DNA from 4 places in the Streptosporangium sp. NPDC006007 genome. Region 3 is predicted to be linked to each of the others. Evidence: riboswitches for the same ligand, from Rfam matches in the RefSeq annotation. Region 3 holds a riboswitch; each other region holds the start of a gene.
The links. Region 3 has a riboswitch for cyclic di-AMP ahead of ABZ194_RS08715 (NlpC/P60 family protein). Riboswitches for the same ligand answer to the same signal wherever they lie in the genome.

Region 1: linked by a shared signal. The riboswitch ahead of ABZ194_RS22180 (hypothetical protein) and the one ahead of ABZ194_RS08715 (NlpC/P60 family protein) in region 3 are both predicted to bind cyclic di-AMP.
Region 2: linked by a shared signal. The riboswitch ahead of ABZ194_RS20780 (C40 family peptidase) and the one ahead of ABZ194_RS08715 (NlpC/P60 family protein) in region 3 are both predicted to bind cyclic di-AMP.
Region 4: linked by a shared signal. The riboswitch ahead of ABZ194_RS05215 (hypothetical protein) and the one ahead of ABZ194_RS08715 (NlpC/P60 family protein) in region 3 are both predicted to bind cyclic di-AMP.

The regions. Positions count from the first base shown of each region.
Region 1 is NZ_JBEXUG010000031.1:18,277-25,641, reverse strand. Features, by position in the region: gene ABZ194_RS22200 (response regulator transcription factor) at 102-707, opposite strand; gene ABZ194_RS22195 (site-2 protease family protein) at 900-2,207, shown strand; gene ABZ194_RS22190 (MarR family winged helix-turn-helix transcriptional regulator) at 2,265-2,789, shown strand; gene ABZ194_RS22185 (DinB family protein) at 2,776-3,282, opposite strand; gene ABZ194_RS22180 (hypothetical protein) at 3,376-4,347, opposite strand; cyclic di-AMP (ydaO/yuaA leader) riboswitch at 4,350-4,485, opposite strand; gene galT (galactose-1-phosphate uridylyltransferase) at 4,557-5,636, opposite strand; gene ABZ194_RS22170 (DeoR/GlpR family DNA-binding transcription regulator) at 5,633-6,433, opposite strand; gene ABZ194_RS22165 (metal-dependent phosphohydrolase) at 6,517-7,113, opposite strand.
Region 2 is NZ_JBEXUG010000027.1:46,952-54,316, reverse strand. Features, by position in the region: gene ABZ194_RS20785 (DUF4157 domain-containing protein) at 1-491, opposite strand, end outside; gene ABZ194_RS20780 (C40 family peptidase) at 875-1,384, opposite strand; cyclic di-AMP (ydaO/yuaA leader) riboswitch at 1,467-1,626, opposite strand; gene ABZ194_RS20775 (NlpC/P60 family protein) at 2,130-3,068, opposite strand; gene ABZ194_RS20770 (hypothetical protein) at 3,207-3,821, opposite strand; gene ABZ194_RS20765 (NYN domain-containing protein) at 3,867-5,189, opposite strand; gene ABZ194_RS20760 (hypothetical protein) at 5,231-5,365, opposite strand; gene ABZ194_RS20755 (transposase) at 5,666-6,052, shown strand; gene ABZ194_RS20750 (DEDD exonuclease domain-containing protein) at 6,232-7,365, shown strand, end outside.
Region 3 is NZ_JBEXUG010000007.1:205,486-212,850, forward strand. Features, by position in the region: gene ABZ194_RS08695 (Lsr2 family protein) at 1-139, opposite strand, end outside; gene ABZ194_RS08700 (hypothetical protein) at 908-1,084, opposite strand; gene ABZ194_RS08705 (RDD family protein) at 1,520-2,626, opposite strand; gene ABZ194_RS08710 (amino-acid N-acetyltransferase) at 2,866-3,381, opposite strand; cyclic di-AMP (ydaO/yuaA leader) riboswitch at 3,855-4,005, shown strand; gene ABZ194_RS08715 (NlpC/P60 family protein) at 4,020-5,060, shown strand; gene ABZ194_RS08720 (LuxR C-terminal-related transcriptional regulator) at 5,310-5,510, opposite strand; gene lysX (bifunctional lysylphosphatidylglycerol synthetase/lysine--tRNA ligase LysX) at 6,292-7,365, opposite strand, start outside.
Region 4 is NZ_JBEXUG010000004.1:182,433-189,797, forward strand. Features, by position in the region: gene ABZ194_RS05210 (DUF4253 domain-containing protein) at 1-661, shown strand, start outside; cyclic di-AMP (ydaO/yuaA leader) riboswitch at 1,115-1,266, shown strand; gene ABZ194_RS05215 (hypothetical protein) at 1,505-2,338, shown strand; gene ABZ194_RS05220 (hypothetical protein) at 2,514-2,885, opposite strand; gene ABZ194_RS05225 (roadblock/LC7 domain-containing protein) at 2,898-3,278, opposite strand; gene ABZ194_RS05230 (hypothetical protein) at 3,337-4,299, opposite strand; gene ABZ194_RS05235 (roadblock/LC7 domain-containing protein) at 4,304-4,684, opposite strand; gene ABZ194_RS05240 (class II aldolase/adducin family protein) at 4,920-5,567, opposite strand; gene ngcE (N-acetylglucosamine/diacetylchitobiose ABC transporter substrate-binding protein) at 5,894-7,333, shown strand.

The DNA of each region.
Region 1 (7,365 bases), on a different contig from region 3:
TCGAAGGAACGCCGCGCCCCCCGCGGTTGGCAGATGCTCTCGCCAGGGCCGTGGCCGACGCCGCGGCGGGTGTGGCAACCCGCCGGAGCGCCGGCCGCCGGTCACAGCCAGCCGGAGTCGCTGGCGATGCGCACGGCATCCAGGCGGCTGCGGGCGTGGGTCTTGCACATGATCCGCGACAGGTGATTGCGGACCGTTCCCACCGACAGGAACAGCTGATCGGCGATCTCGCTGGACCGCGCTCCCCGGGCGGCCAGCCGGAGCACGTCCATCTCCCGGCGGGTCAGCGGGTTCTCGGCCGACTCAAGGGCGGCCAGCGCGAGATCGGCGTCCACCGCCCTGCGCCCGGCCGCGACCCGGCGGACGCCGTCGGCCAGCTGCTCCGGCCGCGCGTCCAGGCTCATGAAGCCGAGCGCGTGTACGGTGAACGCCCGGCGGACCTGGCCGGGGTTCGGCCGGCGGGCCAGCAGGAGCACCCGGCAGCCGGGGGCGTTCTCGTGCAGGCGCAGGGCCACGGTGAACCCATCCAGGCCCGGCAGGTCCAGGTCGACGACCGCCGCATCGGGATGGTGTTCCAGAACGGCGGGGACGACGTCCTCGCCGTTGTCCACGTCGGCGACGACCTTCAGGTCGGTCTCGCACTCCAGCGAGGCCACCAGGCCTCGCCGGACCATGGGCTGGCGCTCGGCAACCAGGATCCCGATCAAGTTTTTCCCCTCGCCCCTTTTCTCGCAGGGTGATCGAACAGTCGCTTACTGTAAAAGAAGTCTCTCTATTTGGTAAAGACTTCGCAAGTGATCGGATCCGGACCGCTCGCCGCCCCGGAGCCTGGGCCCGGGATTATTCGGCTAATCTCTTATGGGCGTTGTCGATAGTTCCGTGACCGGGGGTATGGACCTGTGAGCTTGCTCTTCGTGATCGGGATCGTCGTCTTCCTCTTCGGGCTGATGGCGTCGATCGCGCTGCACGAGATAGGTCACCTGCTGCCGGCGAAGTTTTTCGGCGTCAAGGTCACCCAGTACATGGTCGGATTCGGCCCGACGATGTGGTCCCGGCGCAGGGGCGAGACCGAGTACGGCGTGAAGTGGATCCCGCTCGGCGGTTACATCCGGATGATCGGCATGCTGCCTCCCAGGGCCACCGACGACCCCGGCAAGGTGCGCTCGGTCTCCACCGGGCCGTGGCAGGCCCTGATCGAGAACGCCCGCGACGTGGCCCTTGAGGAGGTCCAGCCGGGCGACGAGAACCGCGTCTTCTACCGCAAGCCGTGGTGGCAGAAGGTCATCGTCATGGCCGGCGGTCCGGCGATGAACTTCGTGCTGGCCTTCGTCCTGTTCGCCGTCGTGCTCATGGGCTTCGGCGTCGCGGTGCAGAAGACGCAGGTCGCCTCGGTGCCCGCCTGTGTGAAGACCGCGGCCGAATACGCCGAGAACCCCGACTGCACCGCGGCTGACAGGCCCAGCCCCGCCGCCGCGGCCGGATTGAAGCCGGGTGACGTCATCCTGTCGGTGGGCGGCAGGCCCACCGCGAGCTGGGACGCCGCGACGCGGGCCATCCGTGGCCACGGCGCGGGCCCGGTCGAGGTCGGGATCCAGCGGGCCGGTCGGCAGATGACCCTCACCGCCACCCTCATCGCCCAGGACCGGGAGTCGCTGGACCAGCCCGGCAAGATCGACAAGGGGGTCGGCTACCTGGGCGTCAGTCCCACCACGGTCATCGAGCAGCAGGGCTTCGGCGCCGTGACCACCCACATGTGGGATCTCACCTCGGCGACCGCCGGCGCGCTGCTGCGCTTCCCCGAGAAGATGGTCGGCGTCTGGAACGCCGCCTTCTCCGGCGAGGAGCGCGACAAGAACGGCCCGATCGGTGTCATCGGCGCGGGCCGCATCGGCGGGGAGATCGCGGCTTCCGCGGTCCCGCTGGAGAACAAGATCGTCATCTTCATCAACCTGCTGGCGGGGTTCAACCTGGCGATCGGCCTGTTCAACCTGATTCCGCTGCTCCCGCTGGACGGCGGCCATATCGCGGGTGGCCTCTGGGAGGGTCTCAAGCGGGCCTTCGCCCGGGTGACCCGCCGCCCCACCCCCGGGCACGTCGACATCGCCAAGGCGCTTCCGCTGACCTACGCGATCGCCTTCGTAATGGTCATCATGGCCGGCCTGCTGATGTACGCCGACCTCGTCAACCCGGTCCGTCTGTCCGGCTGAGGCCTCGTGGGTACGGCGCGTAGCCGGCGCGTACCGGTACGCCGATAGGGTTGCGCCGTGAAGGACGGGACTCCGGGGGCCATGATCGATGTCGCCCTGTTCCGGCTGCGCCGGATCTGGGCGCGGCCCTTGCGCACGCGCAGGCTCGGAGATCCGCAGCGGCCGGTGCACATGTCGAACGTGATGGTCGTGCGCGCCGTGTACAGGCTGTACGGGGAGATGTCCGAGGTGACCGTGGGCGCCGTCGCCGAGCAGTTGGACGTCGACCCCTCCACCGCCAGCAGGCTGGTCAACGACGCGATCGGCGCGGGGTTCGTGGAGCGCGAGGAGTCCGAGGTGGACGCCCGGAGGGCCAGGCTGCTGCTGAGCCCGAGAGGGCTCCGGGTGCTCCAGGTGGTCGTCCGCTCCCGGCGGACCTACCTGGACGAGTTGATCGCCGACTGGGACGAGGCGGACCGCGGGCTCTTCGCCGACCTGCTCACCCGCTTCGCGGAGGCGGCCGCGGCCCGCCCACCCGACCTGGCGGCTCTCGACCGGCTGATCACCGAGGCGATCGCCGAGGAGAACACTAGTCTCCCGTGACCCCGTCGATCCGCTCGCGAATGATGTCGGCGTGGCCGTTGTGCCGGGCGTACTCCTCGATCATGTGGACCAGGATCCACCGCAGCGAGACGTCCGCACCCCTGCGTTGCCGTCTGCCCAAGGCCTCCAGGGGCAGCTCCGCGTAGAGCCCGCGGACGCCGTCGATCTCGGCGTGCCAGCGGGCGATGGCCTCCTCGGCGGAGCAGGAGCCCAGCAGGTCGAAGTCCCCATCGCGATCCTGCTCGGTGCAGTAGATCGACGGCCTGTCCTCGCCGCCGAGGATGTTGTGGAACCAGTGCTGTTCCACCTCGGTCATGTGACGGACCAGGCCCAGCAGGGAGAGTGTGGACGGCGCGCAGGGGCGGAGGGCGAGCTGCCGCTCCGACAGCCCGGCGCACTTGACGGCCAGGGTCTCCCGGTGGAAGTCCAGCCAGGAGCGCAGCATGCCGACCTCGTCGGCGACATAGGGAGGAGCAACGCGATTGTCGGTCATGATCCCCCATCCTTCCCGCGCGCACGGCCACTGTCACACCCTTTTTCTCGATCCACACCCCCCGGAAACGCTCCCGGTCCGGGCTCCACGGCGCTAGTACATCGAGATGTGGGGGTGGTCGTAGTGGTTGGCGGTGACCCCGCCCCGGTTGGACATGGCGCGCCAGCCGGAGCCCATGTTGATGCGCTGGCGCCAGATCACGTACTTGACGCCGAGCCGATCCTTGTTCTTGACCGCCCAGGCGGAGATCTCGTCGCCGAGCCTGGTGTTCTCCGCCGAGGGCATCGAGCCGCCGGTGCTCATCATGAAGTCGCAGGCGCGGCCCAGGGGGTGCTCGCCGTTGCCGCCGGTGCGGTAGCAGCCGACCTCGTGGGGGAGTTTGAAGCGTTCTTTGATGGCTTCGAGCATGATCCGGGTGCGGTCGGTGATGTTGTCGCCGCCGGTGGGGAGCTGGGGGACCCAGCTGCCGTCGGCGCGGCGGCCGGAACCCATCGGGACGAGCTGGTCGAGTTTCCGCTCGATGTCACGGATCACCCTCTCGGCGCCCTGGCGCTCGGTCTCCACGACCTTGGCCTCCACGCCGATCTGCTCGGTGAGCCGGGCCGCCTTCTCGGCGGCCTGTTTCTTGAGGTCCCGGCTCTGGGCGAAGTCCCGCAGGTAGGCGCTCCGCTGGGCGATGAGCTGTTCCATGACGACGGCGCCCTCCATGTCGGGGGCGAACAGCAGGGCGGGCAGGTCGGCGGCGCTGCTCTGATAGCGGAGCTGGGCGATGGAGTCGACCTGTTCGCTCGCCTTGGCGTAGGTCTCCTCGGCCTTGCGCAGATCGATCTGGGCGGACTCCTCGGCCAGCCGGGCCTTTCGCAGAGACTCCCGTTTGGCCGCGTAGGACTCGATGAGCTTGTCGACCTTCTTGTTCAGCCGGGCGAGTTCGGCGCGGAGCTCGGGTTCGGCAGGCTTGGGGGCGGCGCTGCCCGCGGACGCGCTGCCCAGGGTGAACGCGATGGCCGAGAGCACGGAGGCGGTCAGGGCCGCATGACGACGGGACGTGGGGGGCGAGGCCGCCACGGTTCTCCTCTCCTCACGCCTACCGGGTTAGCTGACGGGTTCGGGCTGGAGGAAGCCCTTCCACCGAAGTGGTTCACCCCAAAACGCGTGGGTCCCCGGCTCCCGGGCGAGGCGCCCCGGATTAGGCATATCGGATGTTATGTCCGATGTGTGAGGATAGTAGTGGTAAACAGATGGTCATGCGACCCCAAACCGAGACCAATCAGTGATCATTCCGTGACGGTGGATCGGAGGAGTAGCGCCGCCTCCTCGGGTAGGACGTCGTTCACGAAAGCCCCCATGGCCGACTCCGAACCCGCGAGATACTTCAGCTTGTTCGGTGCCCGGCGGATGCTGAACAGCTCCAGGTGCGCGTAGGACAGCTCCCGGCCGACGTTCACCGGTGCCTGGTGCCAGGCCGCGACGTACGGCATGGGCATGCCGAAGAGCCCGTCCAGCCGGCGCAGCACCTCTGTGTAGAGCGGCCCGAACGCCGAGCGCTCGGCCTCGTTGAGCCCGCCCAGGTCGGGAACCCGGCGATGCGGGTAGAGGTGGACCTCCACGGGCCACCGGGCCGCGGCCGGTACGAAGGCCGTCCAGTGTTCGTTCGCGGCGACCACCCGGACCTCGGCCTCCCGCTCGGCGGCCAGCACGTCGGCGAAGAGGTTGCCGCCGGTCCGCTCCCGGTGACGCTCGGCCGCGCCCAGGGAGAGCCTGGTGCGCGGGGTCACATAGGGGTAGGCGTAGATCTGGCCGTGCGGGTGGGCCAGGGTGATGCCGATCTCGGCCCCCCGGTTCTCGAAGCAGAACACCTGCTCCACGCCCGGAATCGCGGACAGCTCGGCGGTGCGGTCGATCCACGCCTCCATCACCAGGTCGATCCGGCCGGGGGAGAGCCGGGAGAAGGAGGAGTCGTGGTCGGAGGTGAAGCAGACCACCTCGCACCGGCCGATCCCCGGCCGGGCCTCGCTCATGCCGCCGATGTCCCGGTGCGGGCCCGGCTGCGCGGAGAAGGATGGGAAGCGGTTTTCGAAGACCACCACGTCGTAGGAGGCCGAGGGGATCTCCGTGGGGTGACCGGGGGTGGACGGGCAGAGCGGGCACTCGCTCGCCGGCGGGAGGAAGGTGCGCCCCTGGCGGTGCCCGGCCACCGCCACCCACTCCTCGGTGAGCGGGTCGTAGCGCAGTTCGGAGGCGGCGGGCCGGGGCGGCAGGTCTCGCCGGTCGATCGCGCTCCGATCGGCGTCGTCGTGCCGGTCGAAGTAGACGAGCTCGCGGCCGTCGGCCAGATGGGTGATCGTGCGCTTCATCGGCTCAGGGCCTCGCTTTCCTGTCGGGGTTCGGCTATGACCAGCTCGCCCACCCGCGCGGTGAGCTCCTCACGGGCCTCGTCCGCCAGGCCCGAGTCGGTGATCACGAGGTGGGCCTGGGCCAGCTCGGCGATCGTGCTGATCCCGACCGTGTCCCACTTGGTGTGATCGGCGGGCACCACCAGGCGGTGTGCGGAGGCGACCAGTTCCCGGTTGGTCTCCGCCTCAAGCAGGTTCGGGGTGGTGAACCCGGCGCGTGCGCTCATCCCGTGCACGCCGAGGAACAGGGTGTCCACGTGGAGTCCGCGGACGGCCGCCACGGCGACCGGCCCGACCAGCGCGTCGGAGGGGGTGCGGACGCCGCCGGTCAGCACGACGGTGCGGTCGGCGCGGGGAGAGCGGTGGAAGACGTCGGAGATCCGGATCGAGTTGGTGATCACGGTCAGCTCCGGCACGTCCACCAGGAAGTGGGCGAGTGTCCAGGTCGTGGTCCCGGCGGAGAGCGCGATGGCGGTGCCGGGCCGGACGAGCTCGGCCGCCTGCCGGGCGATCGCCTCCTTCTCCGGCTGCTGGCGCACCGACTTGGCGGCGAACCCGGGCTCCTCGGTCGAGCCCGGCCCGGCGTTGGTGGCCCCGCCGTGAACCTTCTCCACCAGTCCGCGCCCGGCCAGCACCTCAAGATCCCTGCGGATCGTCATGTCGGACACGCCGAGCTCGCGGACGAGGTCGGCGACCCTGACGCCGCCCCTGCTGCGCACCCGCTCCAGAATCGCCTGCTGCCGCTGCTGGGCAAGCATTGATCCACCCCTTAATCAAACATATTCCCCCAAATTACCACAGTAGGTCCAGGGGTGCCTGTTGAATCCTGGTGATTAGCCGGTTACAGCAGGGTGAGTTCGACCTGGATGTTCGCCCTCGCCGACGCCTCCACATCGGTGATGTGGAAGATCGCCGGAAGGTCGAGCAGCGCGCGCAGCACGGCGGCCCGGCCCCTCCGGAACGCCTCGTCCGGGACGAAGGAGTACTCCTCGCGCACCGCCGCCGCATACGCCGCGTACACCTCGGGCGGGGAGGCCAGGATCGCCAGGTCGGCGTCGCACAGCACGGCCCCGTCCACGTCGCCGGGCGCCGGGTCGTGGGTGCGGGTCAGCCGGACCAGCCGGGCCACCGTGGCCACCGCCTCGGCGGCCAGTCCCAGCTCGGGCAGCGCGCGCTCGGCCAGCCGGGCACTGCGCTCCTCGTTGTCGCCACGTCGCGGGTCGTAGACGGCGTCGTGGAACCAGGCCGCGAACCGTACGAGATCCGGGTGCGCGGCGTTTCCGGCCAGCGCGTCAACCTGGGCCAGTACGGCCCGCAGGTGGGTGGCCGTGTGATACCTGCGGTGCGGCTCGCCGTACCGGATGATCAGACCCCGGCCGAGGTGGTCGGCCCCGGGGCCTGTCAGGGAGCGCCAGAGGTCCATCAGCTTCGCGTCCATGCGACGGAGCCTAAAACCACGGCCACCGGCCGCACGGGCGACCCAGGAGATCTTCCAGGGGAACCGGCGGGCGGCTCCGGCCGGTCCGGAGCCGCCCGCCGGTCGAGCGGGTCGTCGGGCGGGCCGGCGCGAAAACGCCCCCCGGCCGTGTAGATCATCGGATGGGCCGGGGGAACACGGCACCCGGCCGTACGGATCATTGCTCAGATCTTGCCCGGTGGGTCTTGTACGGCAGGCGCTCAGGGAGGAACG
Region 2 (7,365 bases), on a different contig from region 3:
ACGTAGTCGGCGAACCCCTCCGACAGCCACATGGGCACCCGGCCGCCCCGGATCGCGCCGGTGGCCACGTGGGTGAGCTCGTGGGCGATCACCACGTCCCGGCCGGTCGCGCTGAGCCTCGCGTACCCCGTCGGCAGGACGATCACCCGGTCGGCGACGGTCATCGCGGCCAGGCCACCGGTGGCGGAGGTCCCCGCGAGCGCCGCGGCCTCCGCGTCGGTGGCGGGGAACAGGACGACCGCCCGGACCGGCCCCCAGACCTCGCCGACGATCCGGGCCGCGCGGTCGGCCCGCGCGGCCAGGTCCCGCAGCTCCGCGAGCGGGACGCGGTGACCGGCGACGAGGGAGCGTTCGCCGCGGACCACGGTGGCGGCGCCGGGCCACAGGTCGCGGACCCCCTGCGACACCGGCCGCGCACCGGCGGCCAGACCCGCGCCCACCAGCGTCAGCATCCCGGCGAGCACGGCGCGGCGCCCTCTCGGGAGCGACATGTCAGCCGATGCTAGTGGACCGGCGACCGGCGGTCGCGTCAGCCGGGACACCGCCGGCGAACCGAGCCGGGGCGGTCAAGGAGAAACGGCTCCACGATCACAGGCGTGATCGTGGAGCCGCCTCCCCTACCTGTTACCCATCTCCCCCGGAGCGGGTTGTGGTGTCACCACGTCCGGCCGGCTCCGGTCCGGCCCCATCAGCCACGGCGCGGACGGCACGGGCGGCGTTCCCTGACGGGGATCCCGCGATCCGGCTCCGCGACGCGCTGAGAACGCCGTTCGACGTTGAACGGTTCGGACACCTGTCCCCCTCCACGGCGACCACGATGGGGTCAACTCTCCGGCTGTGCCCCGAACCGGATGGACGGGGCCGTATCCCGCTGTCAGCCGCCCGGACGGACGGCTCCGGCGAAGGAGGACCTGTAGTAGCCCCTCAGCCTCACGATCCGGACCGTCTTGCCGCTGCTCGGCGAATGGACCATCCTGCCGTGGCCGACATACATGCCCACGTGGCCCTTTCCGTAGAAGAACAGCAGGTCACCAGGGTGCAACCTGCTCCATGAGACCTTCTTCCTGACGACGCGGTACTGGCTGTACGTGACCCTGGGGAGGGAGACGCCGGCCTTGCGCCACGCGTACTGGACAAGGCCCGAGCAGTCGAACGCGCCGGGACCGGTGGCTCCCCACCGGTACGGATCGCCGATCTGCCGCTTGGCCACCGATACGGCCTTCCTGGCCTTTGTCCTCTGCCGTGCGGCCCTGTTCATCGCGGTCTTGGCCGTGCGCTTGACGTGAGTCTTCGCCGTGCTCCCGACCTGGATCGCGGCCGCGCTGTCCGTCGCCGCCCCCGCCGCCGTGGGTCCCAGCGTGACCGCCCCGGTTGAGGCGGTCAACGTGAGGACGAACCCACCGAGGGAAAGGCGAAAAAGGCGTGACAAACGAAGGTTATGCAGGGTGGTAGACAGGATTTCTCCTTGGGACTTCCACTGATGCCTACCGGGTTAGCTGACGGATTCGGGCTGGGAAGACGCCCTACGACAACAGATATGTCGATTCACCCCTGACCGTAGGTTGACGGCCTATTGGTTCCCCGGCTCCATGCCTCCTGGCTGCACGAATTCGGCAGGTCACCGTGGTGGGGCGGACCCCTTGGAGGAACGGCGACCAATTGGATTTCTATCGGAAAGCCGGCCTGGGGGACCGACGCTCGGCGCGACGGTATGGCTTACTCGCCGCGACGCCAGAAGCTACTCTGATCATCACGTTTCGGCAAAGCCCCCACAAAGTTTAAAGATCAAATAATGCTTCTCGCGCCCACGGAAGACCTGCTCGGGGGCGGCTTCATCGGCCGAATATGACTCTCGTCACACCCTCCGGATCATTATTCGGAAAGCGCCCCTCCTGTCGCGTACGTCACATCTTTGGCGACCTTCTCACCCTCCGCGTACGGCCCACGGGCCACTCCCGGCCCCGCCGTGCCCACCCCACCCTCCGGGATCGCCGCGAGGCCGCGCGCATCCGCCGCCCCTCAGCCGCGTCCAGTCCTCCCAGCGGAACGATCCAGCGGCCCTTCCGTGGAACGCTCCAGCGGCACCGGGCGGGGCGCTGAGGGCCGAGCGGGGCGCTGAGGGGGCGGGGTCAGGGGCGGACGGCCCCGACCAGGCGGCGACCGTAGGCCGACAGGGGAACGACCTTGACGACGTCCCCGGTCTGGGGAGCGTGGACGATCTTTCCGGCGCCCGCGTAGAGGCTCACATGACCCAGCCCCTCGCTGAAGATGAGGTCACCGGCCTGGAGTTCGCTCAGGGAGACCTTGCGGCCGGCCCCCCAGCTCCACTGCTCCCAGGTCGTGCGGGGGAGGCTGACGCCTCCGCTGCGCCAGGCCGCCTGGACGAGGCCGGAGCAGTCCCAGCCTCCCGGGCCGGTGCCGCCGTACTGGTAGGGCTTGCCGACCTGTGCGAAGGCGAAGCTCAGCGCGGCCCGGGCGTTGCCGGACGCCGGGCCGTCGTACTGGATTCCCGGACTGTCGGGGTTGCCGGTCCTGAAGGCGCCGAGATCGCGCAGCACCTTCGTCTGGAGCTTCACCATCCTGTCGGCCTTGGCCTTCTCCCCGGCCAGCTCGTCACGCGTCCGATCGGCCTCGGTCAGGGCCTCCCTGGCCTGGTCGCGGTTGCCGCGCAACGTCTTGGTGGCCTCCTCGAAGGCGTTCAGGGACTCGGCGCGGGAGGCGGACATCTGGTCGACGGCGGCCAGGCCGCTCAGCAGCGAGCCGGGGTCGGGCCGGCCGACCATGCCCGACCAGCCGTTGGCGGCGCCCAGCTGGTAGCTGCTGACGGCCATCGTGACGAGCTCCTTGCGCAGCCCGGCGACCTTCGCGCTCTGACGGGTGAGGTCGCCGTTCAGCGCCCGGTACCTCTTGCGGGCCCGCTTCCACTTCTCGCCGGCCTGGTTGTACCTCTCGACAACCTTGTCGGCCTGGTCGTTGAGCTTCTCCAGCTTCTTCCTGGCCTGGGCGATCGTCGGTTTCGGTTCTGCGAAGGCCCCGCCCATCGGCACCAGGAACAGCGCTAGGGCCACCCCTGCGATCATCGGCGTCCGCACAAACCCAACCGGCATACCCGCCACGGCCACGGCGCCGCCTCCCCATGCAAAGACCTGGGGCGAAATAGTACAGAACAGGTAAGGTATCGCTCACCTTTTTGGCCGTTTTGTTCTTTACTTGCAGGCCGCGACGCTGCAAACCCCGGCGGTCATCCGGCGGGCGTCCCGGAACTGGACGGCCCAGTCCCGCTTGACCGGCCGGGCGTACTCTCCCGCCCACAGGTAGACCAGCACCGCGTTGGCCCTGCGGACCACCACGCTCCGCTCCCCGCCGACCCCCGTCTTCCCGCCGTAGTAGACCTGCCCGGAGACCTTCAGCGCGTCGTCCCCGAGGCCGGTCACCTGCGCGGAGACGTAGCGGTAGGCGGACCCCGCGTCCGTCCTGGACCCGCACGCGGTCAGCGCGGCGCGGAGCTGGGCCATGGCCCGCTCCGCGGTGGCCCGCGAGCCGTACAGGAGCACCTGCTCGACCTTCATGAAGTCCGGCACACCGGTGAACGTCACCGTCCGGACAGCCGTACGGCCCGCCCCGCCCACACCGCTCCTGTCACAGGGGTCCACCGCCAGGCGGGTCTTCACCGAGTCGCTGACCGTCCAGTTCGTCTCGGGATCGTTGTCCTTCTTGGCCGCGTCCTTCTCATACAGCAGGAACCCCTTGGGAACACCGGGGGCGGCGGCGGCCGTACCGGCGACCAGGGCGGCACAGACCAGCATGACGATCTTCTGCATCGAATCAACCTCCACGGGATCCGATGCACCATATGACCAAAAGGTTCAGGCTCGCCCGAGACGCCGTAGAAGTAATGTGGAGGGAACCGGCCGGGCGCCCATCCGGCGGACCGACTCGGCCACCTCCCGATCGGAGGAGACGACCGCGACGGCCCGGCCCACGGGCTCGGCGCGGACCAGCTGACGGATCAGGTCGTCGGCGATCTGGCCGGGGGCGCTGAACATCACCCGGACCCCCCGGGGGGCCGAGACCGGCACCGGGCCGTTCAGCTCGGCACCGTCGAAGACGCAGGTCAGCTCGGTACGGGTCTGCGCGTACAGCGCGCCCAGGCCGGTGAGCAGACGGTTGCGCTGATCGGCCAGGGTGAGCGTGCCGTATCCGGTCTTGGTCACGTTGTAACCGTCCACGATCAGGTGGATCTGCGGTAAGGCCAGCAGCTGGTCGAGCAGGGCGGGGTCGTCGTCCGCGAGCGCCCGCGCGGGCACCGCCTGGACCCCGTTCCTGCCCGGTGCGACGGAGGCCACCGAGTCGGCGGGCCGGTGGATGCCGGACGGCAGGGCGAGCTCCCTGCGCAGCCCGGCGGCGGCGTCCTGGAGGGCGTCGAGCAGCATGCGGACCTTGGTGTCCTCCACACTGCGGCCCTCGCGTGCGGCCCGGCGGGTGGCCTCCAGCTGCCGCTCCGCGTCGGCCAGACGCTCGCGGAGGCGGCGCAGCTCGCTCTCCCCCGCGCTCCCTGCGGTCACGGCGGCGGCCTTGGCCTCCTGGGCGGCCTCCCGCATCTCGGCGGCCCGCGCGTCGGCCGCCCTGGCGCGCTCGCGGGCGTCATGCAGCTTGCGGCGCAGGTCGGATATCTCCGAACGGGCCGTCCTGAGCTGCTCGCGCAGCCGGTCGGCCTCCTCCTTCGCCGAGGTCTTCTGGGCGTTCAGCTGCTCACGCAGCCGGCTGAGCGCCTGCTCCTGCGCCGAGCCCTCGGCCGCGGCGGCCGACCGCTCCAGGTCCCTGCGTGCGGCCTCCACCATCTCCACCCAGCCGGGTGGCCGGGTGAGGTAGGCGGCCGCGGCCACCAGGACGGGGTCGGCGGCCGGCGGCACCACACCGTCTGCCAGGCTCGCGACCAGCTCGGGCCAGCCCGTGGCCAGCGCCTCGGCGACCAGCTCCCGGAACTTCTTGTCGCTCTCCAGTTGGGCGGCGATCGGCGCGCCACCCAGCTTGGCCCGTTTGCGGGGGTCAAACCTGGCGATTCCCTTGAGCGGAGGGGGCACCAGGGCGGCGGCCATCGACCCGAGAATCTGGGACGCCAGCTCCACGACGTGCGAGCGAACCTGCTCGGGTAGCGGACGAGACAGGCCCTCTCCGGCTGAACTCATCACGGCCCCTACTCGGATTGGTCTTCACGTCAAGGGTACGGCTACCGCACTCCGCCCCCGACCTCACCGCGGACCGCGAACGCCCGCCGCCCTCTCTTCACCCCCCTGAGCAGGCGCTCGTCCCTCGCCCGCCCCACCCCCGCCCTCCCGGCGACGCGCACCCCCGGTGAACTCATGGGGGTCACCGTCAGCCACCCCGGCCCCTCGGCTACTCCGTCACGTTCTCCGAGAGCAGGCCCGTGCCGGCCGATCCGACACCGGCCAAAGTCGATGCCTCGCCGGCCTCCGGCGGGCGTGCCGGGGCTTCCCTCTCGCGGGCATCGCGGCGGACGCACTCGGGCCGGCGCCGTGCGCGGCGGACGCACTCGGGCCCGCGCCGTGCGCGGCGGGCACGGCCTGAGGAAGAGGCGGTCCCGAGAGACGGTTGAGCCCTATCCTGTGGATCTTCCATCACCAATGGTGTAGATCATGTGGTCGTGGACGACCGACTGAAGCGTCATGATCTGACCGAGGATGAGTGGACAAGGCTGGCGGCGCTACTGCCCGCCCATCCCCGGCGTGGGCACCGGTGGGCCGATCACCGCATGATCATCAACGGGGTGTTCTTCCGAGCCCGGACCTCCTGCTCCTGGCGGAGGCTGCCGGAGACCTACGGCAGCTGGAAGACCGTCTACAACCGTCATCGCCGCTGGTCGGCGGACGGCACCTGGGAGACGATCCTGGACGCCCTGCGGACCGGCCATGACGAGGCCGAGGAGCGAGACCGGACGTCCGGCCCCGACTCCACGAGCGCCGGGGCTCACCGGCACACCCCGCCCGGGGACATCCGGCCCGGAGGAACGTTCGAAATCGCGAACTGGTGACCCCGCGCCGTGAACCACGCGCCGCGCGCCCCGGACCGCGAGGGGCCGGGGCGCTCCCGCACCTGGAGAAGCCGACCCCGGCGATCGGGGCCGGCCGTCGACGACCGTCACGTGGGCCGCGGCCCCGGGGCGGTAAATGTCAGTACAGGCTCCTATGGTGGTGAACCGTGGAGCACAGCGTGCAGGGAACTCTGGACGAGCTGGGCACACCGCTCAGCCAGATCACCTTTGTCGTGTTCGACCTGGAGACCACCGGGGTCTCCGCGGGCGAGCACGCGATCACGGAGATCGGCGCGGTCAAGGTCCGCGGCGGTGAGGTGCTCGGCGAGTTCGGCACGCTGGTCGCCCCCGGGACGCCGATCCCGCCGTTCATCTCGGTGCTGACCGGCATCACCGACGCCATGGTCGCCACGGCGCCGAGGATCGAGGCGGTGCTGCCCTCGTTCCTGGAGTTCGCCGAGGGCGCCACGCTGGTGGCGCACAACGCGGGGTTCGACCTGGCCTTCGTCAAGGCGGCCTGTGCCGCCCACGGCTATCCCCCGCCGGCCCATCCGGTGGTCGACACCGTCGTCCTGGCCCGCAGGCTGCTGAACCGCGGTGAGGTCCCGAACTGCAAGCTGTCCACGCTGGCCCGGCTCTTCAGCAAGACCGAGCCCTGCCACCGCGCGCTCGCCGACGCCCAGGCCACCGTGGACGTGCTCCACGCGCTGCTGGAGCGGGCGGGCTCCTTCGGGGTGGAGACCCTGGAGGAGCTGAGGGGTTTCGTCCGCGCGCCCACCGCGGGGCAGCGCCGTAAGCGGCATCTGGCCGACGCGGTGCCGACCGGGCCGGGTGTCTACGTGTTCGAGGACGAGCGCGGCGACCCGCTCTACGTCGGCAAGAGCGTCAACCTCCGCGACCGCGTGCGCGGTTACTTCACCGCGAGCGAGACCCGCCCCCGGATCCGCGAGATGGTCGGCATCGCCGAGCGGGTCCGCACGATCGTCTGCGCGACGCCGCTGGAGGCGGAGGTCAGGGAGCTCAGGCTGATCGGGTCCGCCAAGCCGCGATACAACCGCAGGTCGCGCTCTCCGGAGAGGATGGTCTGGCTCAAGCTGACCGACGAGCCGTTTCCCCGCCTGTCGATCGTGCGCGAGATCAGAGACGACGGCGCCGGTTACCTCGGTCCGTTCGGCGGTGTCCGCGCCGCCGAGGACGCCCGCACCGCGCTGCACGAGGCGATCCCGCTGCGGCAGTGCACCGACAGGATCACTCCTCGCACCGGCCGCCCGGCCTGCGCGCTCGCGGGGATGGGCAGGTGCGGGGCGCCCTGC
Region 3 (7,365 bases):
GGGAGTCGCGGAGCTTCTTCGCGTTTACTTCACTGAGATCAATCTCATAGCTCGTGCCGTCAATCGCGAAGGCGACAGTCTCATTGGCCTCGCCCCCATCGAGGTCGTCGATGAGAATCTCCTGGATCTGCTTGGCCATCTACGCAATCCTTTCGCGGAGTATTGTTTCATTCGCTAGCTAAACATATACCCGCAATCGGAGAGCGGCAATTCCGGGAGCCCGGCGATTCTTGCCGACCTCCGGAGGGGGGGAGTGGATCAGCTGTTCTGCGACTCAGACGGATCCCGCCGTTTTGTCGGGCGGCGGCCTGCGGCTTCACTGCGAAGAAGCTTGACAACTCCGTAGATGAAGGCCCCGCCGACGACCACCGGGGGTATCAACGCGGACAATACGTCGCTCATTCGTCCTCGCTCCGCACCGTGGGCAACTTTCCGGGGACCATGGAATTTCTGGCGGCGGCATCCCGGGCCGCGCACGGCGCTCGCTCGATCAGTCCGGATCCGTCCACAGATGACCATAGCGTCACCTGCGGGCCAGAGGTGTCACTGGGGCGGCCATGTCGACCGCTGACTACCTTAATGCTTCTCTCCAGCCGTCTTACCGGTTGCACTCCGTAAAGCCGCAGGGAAAAAACCGACAGGGCGATCATCGTGGTGATCGCTCCGCCGAAAAATCAATCTCACTCCGGCCTGATGACCACCAGACTACCCTCCCCTGGGCCGAGAAACCCCTGGTGAGGGGTGGTTGCGGGGGAGGCGGGACAGGTCTGCCGCAGAGCTGAAGATCATCACCGGCGGGTTCGCCGCGGTAATGCCTCCGGCGTGAAGAACGTCCGGATAGAGAGCTGCCCGGTTCATCGGACAGGGGGTGGCGGTACAGCACCGCCGGACGGAACAAGGCAGACCTTCATCGTTTTCTTCCCAAGAGTACTTCCCTCTCCGCATCCAGGACATAGTCGTAGACCGTATAACCACCAAACAGGATCGGGCCGCGCAACAACCTTGGCAACGCCATGGGGGTGGAGCCGGGATCGGCAAGAAGGTCTTCACGTGCCGCCCGGAAGTGGAAGGAGAAGTCCGGCACGACAATCCGGCGGACCGCACGAAGTTTCCGGCGGACCGCGCCAAGATGACGCCGACGACGGCGCGGGCGTCCGCAAGGCGGCGCCCATTCGGCGAGTGAGACGGGAACTCCGCGCGGCGAGTGCCCTCCCATTGGCATCCCATAGAGCGAGACGGCCGACGGTCCCATATGGCCGGGCGGATGGGTTCCGCGGGGCAGGAGAGCCGGCGCGGCGTACGGCTCACCGGGCCACGACACCGCAGATCCAGGGGGATTGTCGCCAGGGGAGGCCGGTGGACGGCCATAACGCTCCTCTCCCCGCCGCGAATGGGTTTGCGCTTCCATCGCGCCTGGAGGGGGCACCGTTACCGGGCCGGGTTTCCCGCCCGCGTATGAACCCGCCCACGTATGAAAACGGGGCCGGCGGTTCATCCGCCGGCCCCGATATTCAGGCGACTACTTGGTCTTGACGACCACCGTCGTGGCGACCTTGTCGTGCAGACACTGCCGCAGCGGCTGGTCCCACAGCTGCCAGAGCACGTTCACCAGGAAGAAGATGAAGGCGATCCACCCGATGACCGGGATCCCGTTCACCATGATCGGACCGAAGAGCACACCTGCCCGCTTGAGCGCGAGGTCGGGGGAGAGCCCGCCCGGCTGCGGCGCGCCGCCGACCGCCACGACCTTGATACCCATGACCATCTTGCCGACGGTCTGGCCACTCTGCCGGACCATCAGGAACTCGTAGGCGGTGTAGATCAGGCCGCCGACGATCCCGGTGAGCACGGCCGCGAGGACGAATCCGCCCCCGGCGGTGAACTTGCCGGTTTCGAGGTCGAAGTCCGGCTGGGTGACCAGGATCGCGGTCATCACCTTGGAGACAATGAATGTCGGGATCGCCAGGATGATGAAGTCGATGAGACGGGCCACCAGACGCTGCCACCACTCCGCGAGCGGTGCCGGGGCGCCGGGGGGCATCTCCCCCTGAGGTCCGTACCCCTGGGAGTAGGGGGCGGCCTGACCGTAACCGGGCTGCTGGCCATAGCCCGGCTGCTGGCCGTACCCGGGCTGCTGACCGTAACCGGGCTGGGAGGCCTGCTGACCGTAGTCGGGCTGCTGGCCGTAACCGGGCTGCTGACCGTAGGCGCCGGTCCCCGGCTGCTGGCCGTACCCGGGCTGCTGACCGTAACCGGGCTGGGAGGCCTGCTGACCGTAATCAGACTGTTGCCCGTAATCAGGCTGCTGACCGTAACCGGGCTGCTGTCCATAGGCGCCGGTCCCCGGCTGCTGGCCGTAGGCCGCCTGGCCGTAACCCGGCTGCTCCTGCGGGGCCTGCTGACCGTAGCCGGGCTGCTGGCCGTAGGCCGCCTGCTGGCCGTAACCGGGCTGGGAGGCCTGCTGACCGTAATCAGACTGTTGCCCGTAATCAGACTGCTGACCATAACCGGGCTGCTGACCGTAGGCGCCGGTCCCCGGCTGCTGGCCGTAGGCCGCCTGGCCGTAACCCGGCTGGGTCTGCCCCGGTCCCGTGTTCGACGGTGAGGCCTCCGATCGATATCCCACAACTGTCACATCGGGATCGGGTTCACCAGGGGGTCGACCTCCATTGTGTCCGTATTGCGGATGCCCCGACGGTGAGCGGTCGGGATCATCCTGCGGATACGGTGGCTGTCCGGTGCTCACCGCGTCACCTCACTTCGACTGCGCATGTGGCACATGGCCGACTCACATGCTTCTGGAGCACAAGGTATCGAGATAGGTATCAACAGTCACCTTTTGCATCAGCCAATACCCGAGGAAAGCTAGCCGGTCCGTGGTGTCAGGTACAGCAGCATTCGGGTGTTGCCCAGGGTATTGGGCTTGACGTGCTCCAACTCAAGGAACTCGGCGACCCCCTCGTCATAGGAGGCGAGAAGTTCGGCGTAGACCTCCGGCGAGATGGGGGTGCCCTGGATCTCCTGAAATCCGTGCCGGGCGAAGAAATCAACCTCGAAGGTGAGACAGAAGACCCGGCGCAGGCCCAGCTCGCCGGCGGCGCGGACGAGCTCGGAGACGATCCGGTGGCCGACGCCCAGGCCCCGGCAGCCGGGATCGACGGCGACCGTGCGGATCTCGGCGAGGTCCTCCCACAGGACGTGGAGCGCCCCGCAACCCACCACGACCCCGTCCCTGTCGGCCACCCAGAACTCCTGGACGTCCTCGTACAGGGTGACCGTGGCCTTCTCCAGCAGGCGAGGACCGGCCCCGGCGTAGGTGTCGACAAGCCGCCGGATGCCGCGCACGTCCGGGGTGCGGGCACGCCGGACCGTGATCGCGATGGCGTCCGCCCCGGCCTCCCGCCGGCTCGGCGACCCCCGATCCGCGTCCACTCCCCCGTCCACGGCCCCCGCCCGTCGTCCCGCGTCTCCGGTGTGGCGTACGGCCCGCGTCGGGGACCGCTCCGCAACCTGCTCCATGACCGATCAGCGTACGTCCTCGTCACCACCTATTTACGGCTCAGCCTTAACCCCTGTCCAGGAGCCGTTGGATGGCGCACCGTAGCCCGCTTACCACGGTGAGCCGAGATCTCCGCCGACGGACCGAATCCCCCCGTCTCACAGGCACGGACCTGCGAAGACCCCTGTCACCTCCGCCAGAAGGGACGCGGGGCCGACGTGGCACGCACATCGATCATGCAATGATGTGACCCGACCGTGACATTTCAGTTGTGAAAGCTCTACCAACTTTGCAGTTCTGGTTGAGCATGAACCTCCAATTGCACTAATGTCCGTCCTCGATGTCAGCAACGTAAAGAGCTGACCCGCCGAATCCCCCGACTGGGGAACCGGGGACCCACCCTCCCGACGTCCCCCGGGGTGAATCCGAGGTGCCACCGGCATCCGGTAGGGCTGCCTCCGGCCCGAACCCGTCAGCTAACCCGGTAGGCGGCCAAGAGAGGAGCCTGTTGGTGAAGCGCATGCGCGACCGTGGGGCACGACGTGCGGGCAGGCACGCCCGCGGCCGAGAACAGGCGGCGCGCGGACTGTCGTTCCGGTTCGCGGTCATCGGGACGGCGTTCGCCTCCCTCACCCTCGGCACCCCTCTCGTGGCGGCCACCGCCGACCCGCAGCCCAGCCTCCGCCAGCTCGCCAAGCAGGCCGAGAAGCTGCACACCGAGATCGAGACGCTCACCGAGCAGTACAACGGCGAGCGGGTCAAGCTCAAGCAGGCCCAGCGCGCCGCCGAGAGCGCCGAGAAGACCCTCGCCGTCAGCGAGTCGGAGCTGGAGTCGCGGCGTACCAAGGCCACCCTGCTCGCGCAGAGCAGCTACATGGCGGGGGGGCTGGGCCCGGGGCTCACCTTCAGCCAGTCCTCCGACCCCGACGCCTTCCTCGACCAGGCCACCACGAACTACGCGCTCCAGCAGCAGCAGAGCGAGGAGGTCGCCCAGGTCGGCCGGGCGATCAAGGCCGCGGAGAGCGCGCAGGTGAGCGCCAAGGCCCGGACCAGCGAGGTCAAGGACCTGCTCAACCAGATCGGCGACAGGCGCACCACGATCGAGCGCCTGGTCGCCAAGGTCGAGAGCAGCCTGTTCCGGCAGGTGCGGTCCCGGGCGAGCAGCACCCGGGGCAACCGGGTGAAGATCGACGTGCCGATCGCGGGCGACGGCAAGGCCGCCGAGGCCGCCCGGTGGGCCCTCACCCAGCAGCTCAAGCCGTATGTGTGGGGCGCCGAGGGACCGAACTCCTTCGACTGCTCGGGCCTGGTGATGTGGGCCTACCAGAAGGTCGGCATCAGCCTGCCGCACTACACGGGCAACCAGTGGACGGCGGGCACCCACGTCTCCAGGGACGACCTGCGCCCCGGGGACCTGGTCTTCTTCTACAGCGACCTGCACCACGTGGGGATCTACATCGGCGCGGGCCTGATGGTCCACGCCCCCCAGACCGGTGACGTCATCCACATCGCGACGATCGACAACCGCCCCTTCGCAGGTGGTGTGCGTATCGCGGACTGAGCGCGAACCCGGCGCGGACCACGGCGCGGACCGGGCGCGAACACCCCGCCGCGGACCGGGCGCGAACCCGGCGTGGACCGGCCGCGAACACCCGGACGCGGGTCGGGTGCGGGACCGGTCGCGCGCCGAGCGCGGGCTGAGAACCACCCTGGGGCGGGCTGAGAGAGCCCCTGGGGCGACCGCGGGGACAAAACGGGGCATGGTGTAGGGGTGTCGCCTCCAAGGCCGGAGCGGGCCGGGAGGCGGGGTTCAGATCAGTCGCCGGCGGGCGGCCCAGGCCACGGCCTCGATCGCCGTGGCCACCCCGATGCGGTCGCAGATCCCGCGGAGCCTGCGCCGGACCGTCCGGCCGCTGATGTCGAGTCGGCGCCCCACCCGGTCCACGGTGACGCCCTTGGCGAGCTCTGCCAGCAGCACGAGATCCTCGTCGCTCAGACCGATCTCACCCATGCCCAGAAGACCGTCGCCGCGGCGGGAGTCCACCTCTGGATATGCCATCTGGAGTCGCTCCCCCCGCGCTGGAACTCAGGCGTGAGTCGTCTGGAATCAATGCCGCCCGTCAGGAACGGTAAACGGCTTGTTCAAAGGTCGTCAAGTTCCACTCTTCATAGAGGTAGTACGCGCTGTTGACATAGCGTGTGCTACGTGAAGTACTCATGATATGTCGGCGCCTTTACGGTTAAGTCATGGCCGCGCCAAGGCCGGCTCCCCCGGGCGCCCCGCCGTCCCCTGACAGACGGAGTCTTCGCAGAACAAGGTTTCGCCAGGGCCCCCCGCGGCGGGACCGCCTCCACCGGCGGTCACACGGCCACCGCCCTCCTCTCACATTCCACCAGAAAGAACGACCTCACCTGGCGCACCCTCTCACAGAGGCCTGACCCACCCCCTTGACAGATCCGGGGGAATCGGCTCGCAATGAGAGAGAAGTGAGTCGATTTTTACGGCATCCGGCACATATCTGGCGAAACTAGCCAATCAGTACAAGACGGGAACACCAGCGAAATGGCGTTTCCATGCCATACGCCGCCTCGACTGGAATTATCCGACCCTCTGACCGGCCGCCGACGCCCCTCCGCGCAATCGCCGTCCACCGACGGGCGGCACGGCCGCCGCTCACCGGCGACCTCCGTACCGAGGGGAAGGGCGTATCTGAAAACGGACAGCCGAAAGCAGGGCCCGCGGGGGCATGTCCGAAAACACACCCCCGCGGGCCGACACGTCCTTGGGCCGCTCAGCCCGCGGGCTTGACCAACGGGAACAGGATGGTCTCGCGGATGTTCTTGCCGGTGAAGGCCATGACCAGGCGGTCCACGCCGAGCCCCATACCCCCCGTGGGTGGCATGGCGTACTCCAGGGCGGCGAGGAAGTCCTCGTCGAGCTGCATGGCCTCGGCGTCGCCGCCCGCGGCCAGCAGGGACTGCTCGGTGAGGCGGCGGCGCTGCTCGACCGGGTCGACCAGCTCCGAGTAGGCGGTGCCCAGCTCGGTGCCGAAGCCGATCAGGTCCCACTTCTCGGTGAGGAGCGGGTTGTCCCGGTGCTGGCGGGTCAGCGGTGAGGTCTCCAGCGGGTAGTCCATGACGAACGTGGGCTGGATGAGGGTGTGCTCGACGAGCGCCTCGAAGATCTCCTGGACGAGCTTGCCCTGGCCCCACTTGGGGTCCCAGCGGATCTCCCGCGCGTCCGCGAGCTTGCGGACCTTCTCCAGCGGCGTCTCGGTGGTGACCTCCTCGCCCAGCGCCTCCGAGACCGACCCGTACAGGGTGATCCTCGGCCACTCGGCCGGCCCCAGGTCGATCTGGTGGCCCTGATGGGTCACCACGGAGTGGCCGAGCGCGGCCACGACCGCGTTCTGGATCATGCGCTGGGTCAGGTCGGCCATGTCGTTGTAGTCGAGATACGTCCCATACGCCTCAAGCATCGTGAACTCGGGGTTGTGGGTGGCGTCCGCGCCCTCGTTGCGGAAGTTGCGGTTGATCTCGAAAACCTTCTCGATGCCGCCCACCACGAGCCGCTTGAGGTAGAGCTCGATCGCGATCCGGAGGTAGAGATCCATGTCGTAGGCGTTGATGTGGGTCTTGAACGGCCGGGCCGTCGCACCGCCGTGGACCGGCTGGAGCATCGGCGTCTCGACCTCCAGATAGCCCTCACCGTGCCAGAAGTCACGGATCGCCCGCACCACCGCGCTGCGGGTGTGGGCCATCTTGCGCGCCTCGTCGTTGACGATGAGGTCCACGTAGCGCAGGCGGACCCGCGCCTCGGGGTCGGTCAGGCCGGCGTGCTTCTCCGGCAGCGGGCGCAGGCACTT
Region 4 (7,365 bases), on a different contig from region 3:
TGACACGGTGGTCTCCGGTGACCTCTGGGCCGGGCTGCGGGCCGAGCACGGGCGTTCGGGCCTCTGGCCGGTGCTGCTGGAGGACTCCGTTCAGCCGTGGTCGGCGGGACAGATCGCCCCGGACGCGGTGGCCGAGATCGACAACTACCATGCCGCCGCGTTCATGGCCGAGGTCTGGGCGGACTGGGTCCAGAAGGCCGATGCCGGGCAACTGGAGCTGCTCGACCCGTTCGGTCCCGGGTGTCCGGGGCCGGCTCCGTCGGGTGAGCTCGCCGCCGACCCCGGCGCGGTCGCCGACTGGTACGCCGGGGTGATCGCCGAGCGCCGGACCCCGCTCGGGCTGGTCGCGGCCGACCGGGGTGCCGACGCGCTGGCCGTCATGGGGTGGCAGGGGGCGCTGAACCACAACGAGTGGATGGTCCCGCTGGCGGCCGTGGTGCGCAGCTGGGAGGATCGGTTCGGGGCGCGGCTGGTCGGCATGGGGTTCAACACCCTGGACCTGAGCGTCGCCGCGCCTCCGGTCACCCCGGAGCACGCCCTGCACGTCGCCGCCGAGCACTGGACGTTCTGTCCCGACAGCGTCATCTACAGCGCCGGGACGCTGATCGACTACGCCGAGCAGATCAGGGGGAGGAACGCCTGGTCCTTCTGGTGGGACTGACCGTCCAGGTCGCGGAGGCGGGACGGGCCGCACGGGTGAGGGGCGGGTCGCACGGGTGAGGGCGCGGACCCGGCCGATTGGGCTCTCCGTGGATCCGCGGGCATATGCCGGGGCAGACGGCGTCGTTGTGAGAAGGATCGGCGCACCGGCTGGGGGCAGGGGCCGCGACAATCGAGCGACTTGTTCGTCAAGTCTGTCCTCTTCGGGGATTAAGGGGAAGAAGTCGCAGGTCAGGCGGGCGATGACGATAAGATCATTAGGTAGGTCCCCTAACGGTTCCGCCGGGCCTGACAGCGTGGAGTGAGGATGGTCAAGGCCTGGCCAATGGCTCTTTCTTGGCCGTTGAAGGTAGATCTTCTGGGGTTTTCATGGCTTTTGTTTTGCTTTGTCCCCATCTGGTAGGTAGTGTCCTAGTCGTTATCGGTCGGCGACTTGCCCTTCAGGAGAAGGAGCGGCCAACCGACGTCGAATCCCGAAGGCCCCCAGGGGGCCGCGGGAACCGGGGACCCACTTCGTGGGGTGAATCCGCCGCAGGTCTGCGGCGGTAGGGCAACTCCAGCGCCCGAACCCGTCAGCTAACCCGGTAGACGAGATGGAGAGGAGATCCCCTTCATGGATCGCTGTATCGCCTTCGTCCCGGTGCCGCCTACCGTGTTCGTGCCGATCATCTAAGACTTCCTCGCCGCGTCCGATCGCGGCACCACCTCGCATCGCGCCTCGCGTAGCGTCCGGCCCCTCCGGCTACGCCTTCTCTTCTCCGTGAGCGCGTACGCGTATACGCCCGTGCCTTCCTTGACCTCTTGCGCGGGCTGCCCTGTTCCCTCGCGAAAGAGTCTGCCTCCTATGCGTTTTTCCCCTCGTCTGCGCCATCACGTGTTCGCCGCCACCGTCCTGGGTGCGAGCATCCTCACCTCCGCCGGCGTCGTCTCGGCGCTCCCTGCCTCGGCCGACACCGGCTCCTCCGCCTCCGCCGACTCCGAGACCATCCTGCTCAAGGGCTCGACCAAGGCCTCCTACTTCTGGGACGACTCCTCAGGCCGCGCCGGGGACACCGGCCTGCCCGCGAGCGGCAAGCCCATGCAGAAGGGCATGATCGCGAGCCCGAGCTGGCCGCTGTTCACCGAGGGCTATGTCGTCTACAAGGGCAAGAAGGCCAAGTTCTTCGTCGGCGACCGAGGCCCCGGTATTCCCTCCAACAACGGTGTCATGATCGACCTTGACGCCAAGAGCTTCGCCGACCTGACCGGCGGCACGTTCAACTCCAGCACGCTGGGTGTGGACGGCGTCGGCGGCATGGGCCACATCAAGGTCGACTACGTCGTCACCAAGTGGGGCAACGGCGTGGGCAAGAAGAACCACCCTGTGGCGTTCGCCAGCGGCGCCTGGAAGGTCATGGACTCCAACCCGGCCGAGCCGCCGAAGGTCGTCCTCGCCGACCCGGCGCAGCCGGGGAGGGACCGGGAGGCAGGGAAGGCCGACGTCGCCGGCGCACCCGGGATCCTCATGCCCAACGGCGGCGCCGCCCCCGCGGCTCTCGCGCCGAAGGGCTTCCGGGACCTGAGCGGGTCACAGACCGCCCCCATCACCTCCGGTTCCGCCAACGCGCTGGCCGGTGCGGCGGGACTGGCCGCCGTGGGCGGCGCAACCTTCCTGATCGCCGGTCGTCTCAGCCGGTAGATCACGGAGCACCGCGCGCCCCGGTGGATCACGGACCGTCGCGCCCCGGTGGACCATGGGGCGCCGCAGCCGGTGGATCGTGAGGCGCCTCACTCCGGTGGATCACCGGTCGTCCCGCCCCGGTGGGCCGCCGGCGAACGGAGTCGAGATCGCCGGGGCCCGCCGTACCGGAGGGTCAGATCTCCAGCTTCTCCTCGATGGCGCGCAGGCTGTGCCGTGCGAGCGCGAGGTTGGCCCTGACCCGGTCGAGGGCCATGTAGAGGAAGAGCCCCTTGCCGCCGCGGCCGGTGACCGGGCGGATCACGTGATACTGGTTGGTGAGCGTGATGAGGATGTCCTCGATGCCGTCCTTGATGCCCAGCGACTCCATGGTGCGCATCTTCGCCCTGACGACCTCGGTGTTACCCGCCGCCGCCACCTGGAGGTCGAGCTCCTTGGAGCCGCCGAGCGCCCCCAGGGCCATGCCGCTGTTGTAGTCCACGACCACCGCGCCGACGGCGCCGTCGATCGCCATCATCTCCTTGAGAGAGATGTCCATATTGCCCATTTCTGCCTCCGGTTATTGAGTGGTCCATGTGCGGGAAGTGATGGCGGCCAGGTTCGCCGCCGTCTTGCGGCCTTCCAGTCGCAGCAGCCCGAGGTTGGCTCCCGGGCGGGCGAGGACTGTAAGGACGATCTTGGGGCCGGCCGCGTAGAGGGCCGTGTAACCGTGGGTGCCGGAGATCAGGGTCTCCTCGAAGGCGCCCTTGCCGGCCAGGCCCGTCATCCGGCGGCTGAGGGCCAGCAGGGCCGACGAGAGCGCCCCGATCTGGTCGGCGGCACCGTTCACGTCGCTGGCTATCGGCAGACCGTCCACGCTGCACGCGATGCTTCCTTCCACGTCGGGGATCCGCTCGCGTAGCAGCGTCATCTCCCGGCGCACCTCATCACGTAGTTCCACGGGAATCCTCCTTCCGGTCCGCCTCAGCGTCCGCAGCCTTATCGGCATCGGGCCGAGCTCACGTGAGTGCCTCCAATGCGTTCCTGAGCCGGACGAGCAGGTTCACGTCGGTGGGGTCTCCCGTCGCCGGGGGAAGCCAGGGGGGTGTCTCGGCGGCGCCGGTCCAGCCCTCCCCCCAGCCGGCCCCGTTCCCCCATCCCGGCTCGTCCGCTCCGTCCGGCACGGCGTCTCGCCTCCTGGCGGTGCAGGCGGTGCGTCTGGGCAGTCCGTCCGCCGACGCGCCGGGCAGTACGGCGGCCACCGCGGCGAGGGCGGCACCGGGTTCGGCGGCGGGCCCGGTGACGGGTGCGGCGGGAAGCTCGCCCCTGGGCAGGCGGAGCAGCCCGGCCGCGGCCAGCTGCCGTACGGCCAGCAGCACCGAGTAGGCCGGTCGGCCGAGCCTGTGGGCCAGGTCGGCGGGGGTCGCCGTGGCATCGGCTCCCACCACCACCTCCCACTGCAGTGAGGTCAGCACCACCCCATGGGCCGGGACGCGTCGTACGGGAACGACCGGAAGCGCGTCCAACTCGCTGGACGGCCAGACCTGGTTCAACTGCGCTCTCCTTCGCTTGCACTCCCGGAACAGTCCGGTCACGTCGAAGTGCCACTGGGCGCCGAGCCAGTGCCGCTCTCCCAGCTGGAAGGCGGACCGGCACGCCGTGGCGTCGGACAGGAAGTACGCGGCGTCGAGCACCGCGCCCAGTACGCACAGCTCCAGCTCGCCCCTGGTGAGCACGCCCTGGCGGATCAGCCGCAGGCCGCCGGGGCGGTCGTCGGTGGCGGCCCGCACGGCCTGGCGTACGGCATGGGCGGAGACCCGGCCTGAGGAGGTCAGCAGGTCCTCCAGCGGCGGGGCGGCCGGGCTCTCGGCGTAGGTCACGCACCCGTCCGTGAGATAGAACGTTCCTGTCCCGTCCAGGCGGAGTGCGCCGGTGACGTGATCGCCCGCGAGCCCGCTGAGTACGTTCTCCACAGTCGGCACGGTTTCACGTTGTTATCAGTCGGCCGGAAAGGGCCTGAAGGTGGTGACGTGCCAGGGCCAGGTTGGCGCGTTGGGAATCGAGCCGCAGGTAAATCACCAGCGGACCGTCAAATACCGTTTCGAGTGGCTTTAATAAATGGTGTCCGTCGTCGGTGGTGATGATGACATCGCGGATCCGGACGGTCCCGCCGGACGAGGCCGAGGCGAGTCCGTCCACGGTCGCCCTGAGGGTCTCGCTCAGCCCCGCGGCGGATCGTTCCACGTCGACGCGGCTGCTCCCGCCACGGGTCGCCACCGCCGTCCCACTGGTCTGATCGATCAGGATCACGTCCAGCGCGCCGGGGATAGCCATGACCTCAGCCAGGCAGTCTTCGATTCCGAGCACGGGCTCTCCCTCGCCAGCGACTTCACAGCGTCGCTCGGTTAGCGTAGGGATACCACTTTGAATCCGGGAGTGTTAGACAAAAGTGAGATATGTAGGGGGAGAGGATCCGTTGCCTGGGTAGAAGATTACCCCTCCCGAGTGGGAGGTCTCTTCTTAGGCTTAGGTGATTAATGCATTTTCGTCCCGCCGAAAAGCGGTGACATGCTTCACGGGTGACCCCACGGAGGCGGCCGGCTCAGTTCTCGCGGCGGGGGAGGCGGGGAGGGGTCAGGGCTCGCAGCGCCACCGCGGAGAGCTCTTCGGCGGTGAGCACCCGGGGTTCGGTGACGGCCCTGGCCCGTACGTAGACCTCGCAGAGCCACTCCAGCAGCCGGGTCGCCTCGAAGGCCGCGGGCAGGTCGTCGCCGACGGTGATCCCGCCGTGGCTGGCCAGCAGCGCCGCCCGCCGGTCCTGGATCGCGGCGCCGACGTTGGCGGCCAGCTCCGGGGTGCCGTAGGTGGCGTAGCCGGCGACCCGGACGGTCCCGCCGAGCAGCAGTGTGTTGTAGTGGATCGCCGGTAGCTCGGTCATGGTGGTGGCGACCACCGTGGCGAAGGTGGAATGGGTGTGCACCACGGCGCGGGCGCCGGTCGCCGCGTAGACCGCCAGGTGCATGGGGGTCTCGGAGGACGGCCGCAGCTCCCCGTCGACCAGGTGTCCCTCGACGTCGATCACCGGGCAGGACTCCGGTTCCAGGTGGTCGAGGGCGATCCCGCCGGGGGTTACCGCGACCAGTTCGCCGACCCGGACGCTCAGATTTCCCGACGTCCCGATGACCAGACCGGCTTCGGCGGCCCTGCGGCCGTACTCACACAGCAGCCGACGCTGCTCCGCCAGCAACATGTCCTAAAAGTAGGGGCTTGCGGTGATGTGCGGCAAACGACCATTATCTGGTCTAGACCGGCCGGCGGCCATGGGTCGCCGGGAATCGTGGATTCATTACTGTCTGACGATTTGAGAGTCAATGGTTTCGGGTGAATCACTGGACATTGAGGGTTGCCCTGTCGGAGGAGCGCGCTCCTGGGCGCCCGGGATCCGGACGTGTCGCGGAGATGTCACGGCTTGGTCTAGACCGGCTTGGATCTCTTGACGGTGGACGTCGCGGATATGTGGGTTCGGGCACGAGTTCAGGAACTTTCCTTACTGATTTCCGATTCGGAAGGGGCGCGATGTCCAGCTCGGCTGGTACACCCGGAGACGTCACCCGGCGGCAGCTGTTCCGCCGGATCGGCCTGACCGCCCTGGCGGCGGCCCCCGCCACCGGGCTGCTCGGCGCGTGCGCCACCCCCGGGTCCGTCCCGACGGCCACCTCCCCCGGTGGCCCGGTCTCCGCGGCCAACCCGTTCGGCGTCGGTGCCGCGGCCCCGCTCGAAGTGGTCATCTTCAAGGGCGGTCTCGGCGACGGCTACGCCACCGAGGTCCACGAGCCGCTCTACAGGAAGGCGTTCCCCAAGGCCACGGTCGAGCACATCGCCACCCAGCGGATCGCGCAGACCCTGCAGCCGCGCTTCGCCGGCGGCGACGTGCCGGACGTGATCGCCAACTCGGGCGCCGACCTCATGGACGGCGGAGCCCTGCAGCAGGAGGGGCGGCTCCTGGACCTCACCGAGCTCTGGGACGCCCCCGCCATCGACGATCCGAGGCGGAAGGTGCGCGACATGGTCGCCCCGGGCACCGTCGAGTCGGGCCTCATCGCCCAGCGGCCGTACCTGATGAACTACGTCTTCTCCGCCTACGGCCTCTGGTACGACTCCGTGCTGTTCGACAAGCACGGCTGGAGCCCGCCGGAGTCCTTCGAGGAGTTCAGGGCGTTCTGCGAGAAGGCCGAGGCCGTCGGCGTCACCCCGTTCGCCTACGCGGGCAGGAACGCCGCCTACTACGCCTACTGGATGATCCTCATCTCCGCGGCGAAGATCGAGGGCAACCAGTTCCTGATCGACCTCGACAACCTCGTCGACGGAGTCTGGAGGCGCGACTCGGTCAGGCAGGCCGCCACGGCCTGGGCCCAGATCGGCACGTACATGGACGAGGCGTTCGAGGGCCTGAGCCACACCGAGGTGCAGACCCAGCAGAACCAGGGCAAGGTCGCCCTCTATCCGTCCGGCTCCTGGCTGGAGAACGAGCAGAAGAGCCAGACCCCCAAGGACTTCAGGTACGCCCTGGCGCCCACCCCCAGTGTCACCGCGGCGGACCAGATGCCGTTCGAGGCCATCAGGGCCGTGGCCGGTGAGGCGTACCTCGTCCCGGCCAAGGCCAAGAACCCCGAGGGCGGCCTGGAGTATCTGCGCATCATGCTCTCCAGGGAGGGCGCGCGGGGCTTCACCGAGAAGTCCGGCAGCCTCACCGTGGTGACCGGCGCCGCCGACGGCCTGCGCCTGTCACCGGGCAACGCCAGCCTCAGCGCCGCGCAGAACGCCGCCGGCGAGAACCTCGTCACCTTCAGCAGTTTCGAGAACTGGTACAGGGAACTGGAGACCGAGCTCCGCAGGCAGACGAACGCGCTGATGTTCGGCCGCGTCTCGGCCGACGAGTTCTGCGACGCCATGCAGAAGGCCGCCGACAAGACCATGGCGGACTCCGCCGTCACCAAGCAGAACCGGACGGTGTAGGCCCCGATGCGGTACGGCGGGCACCGGTTCGT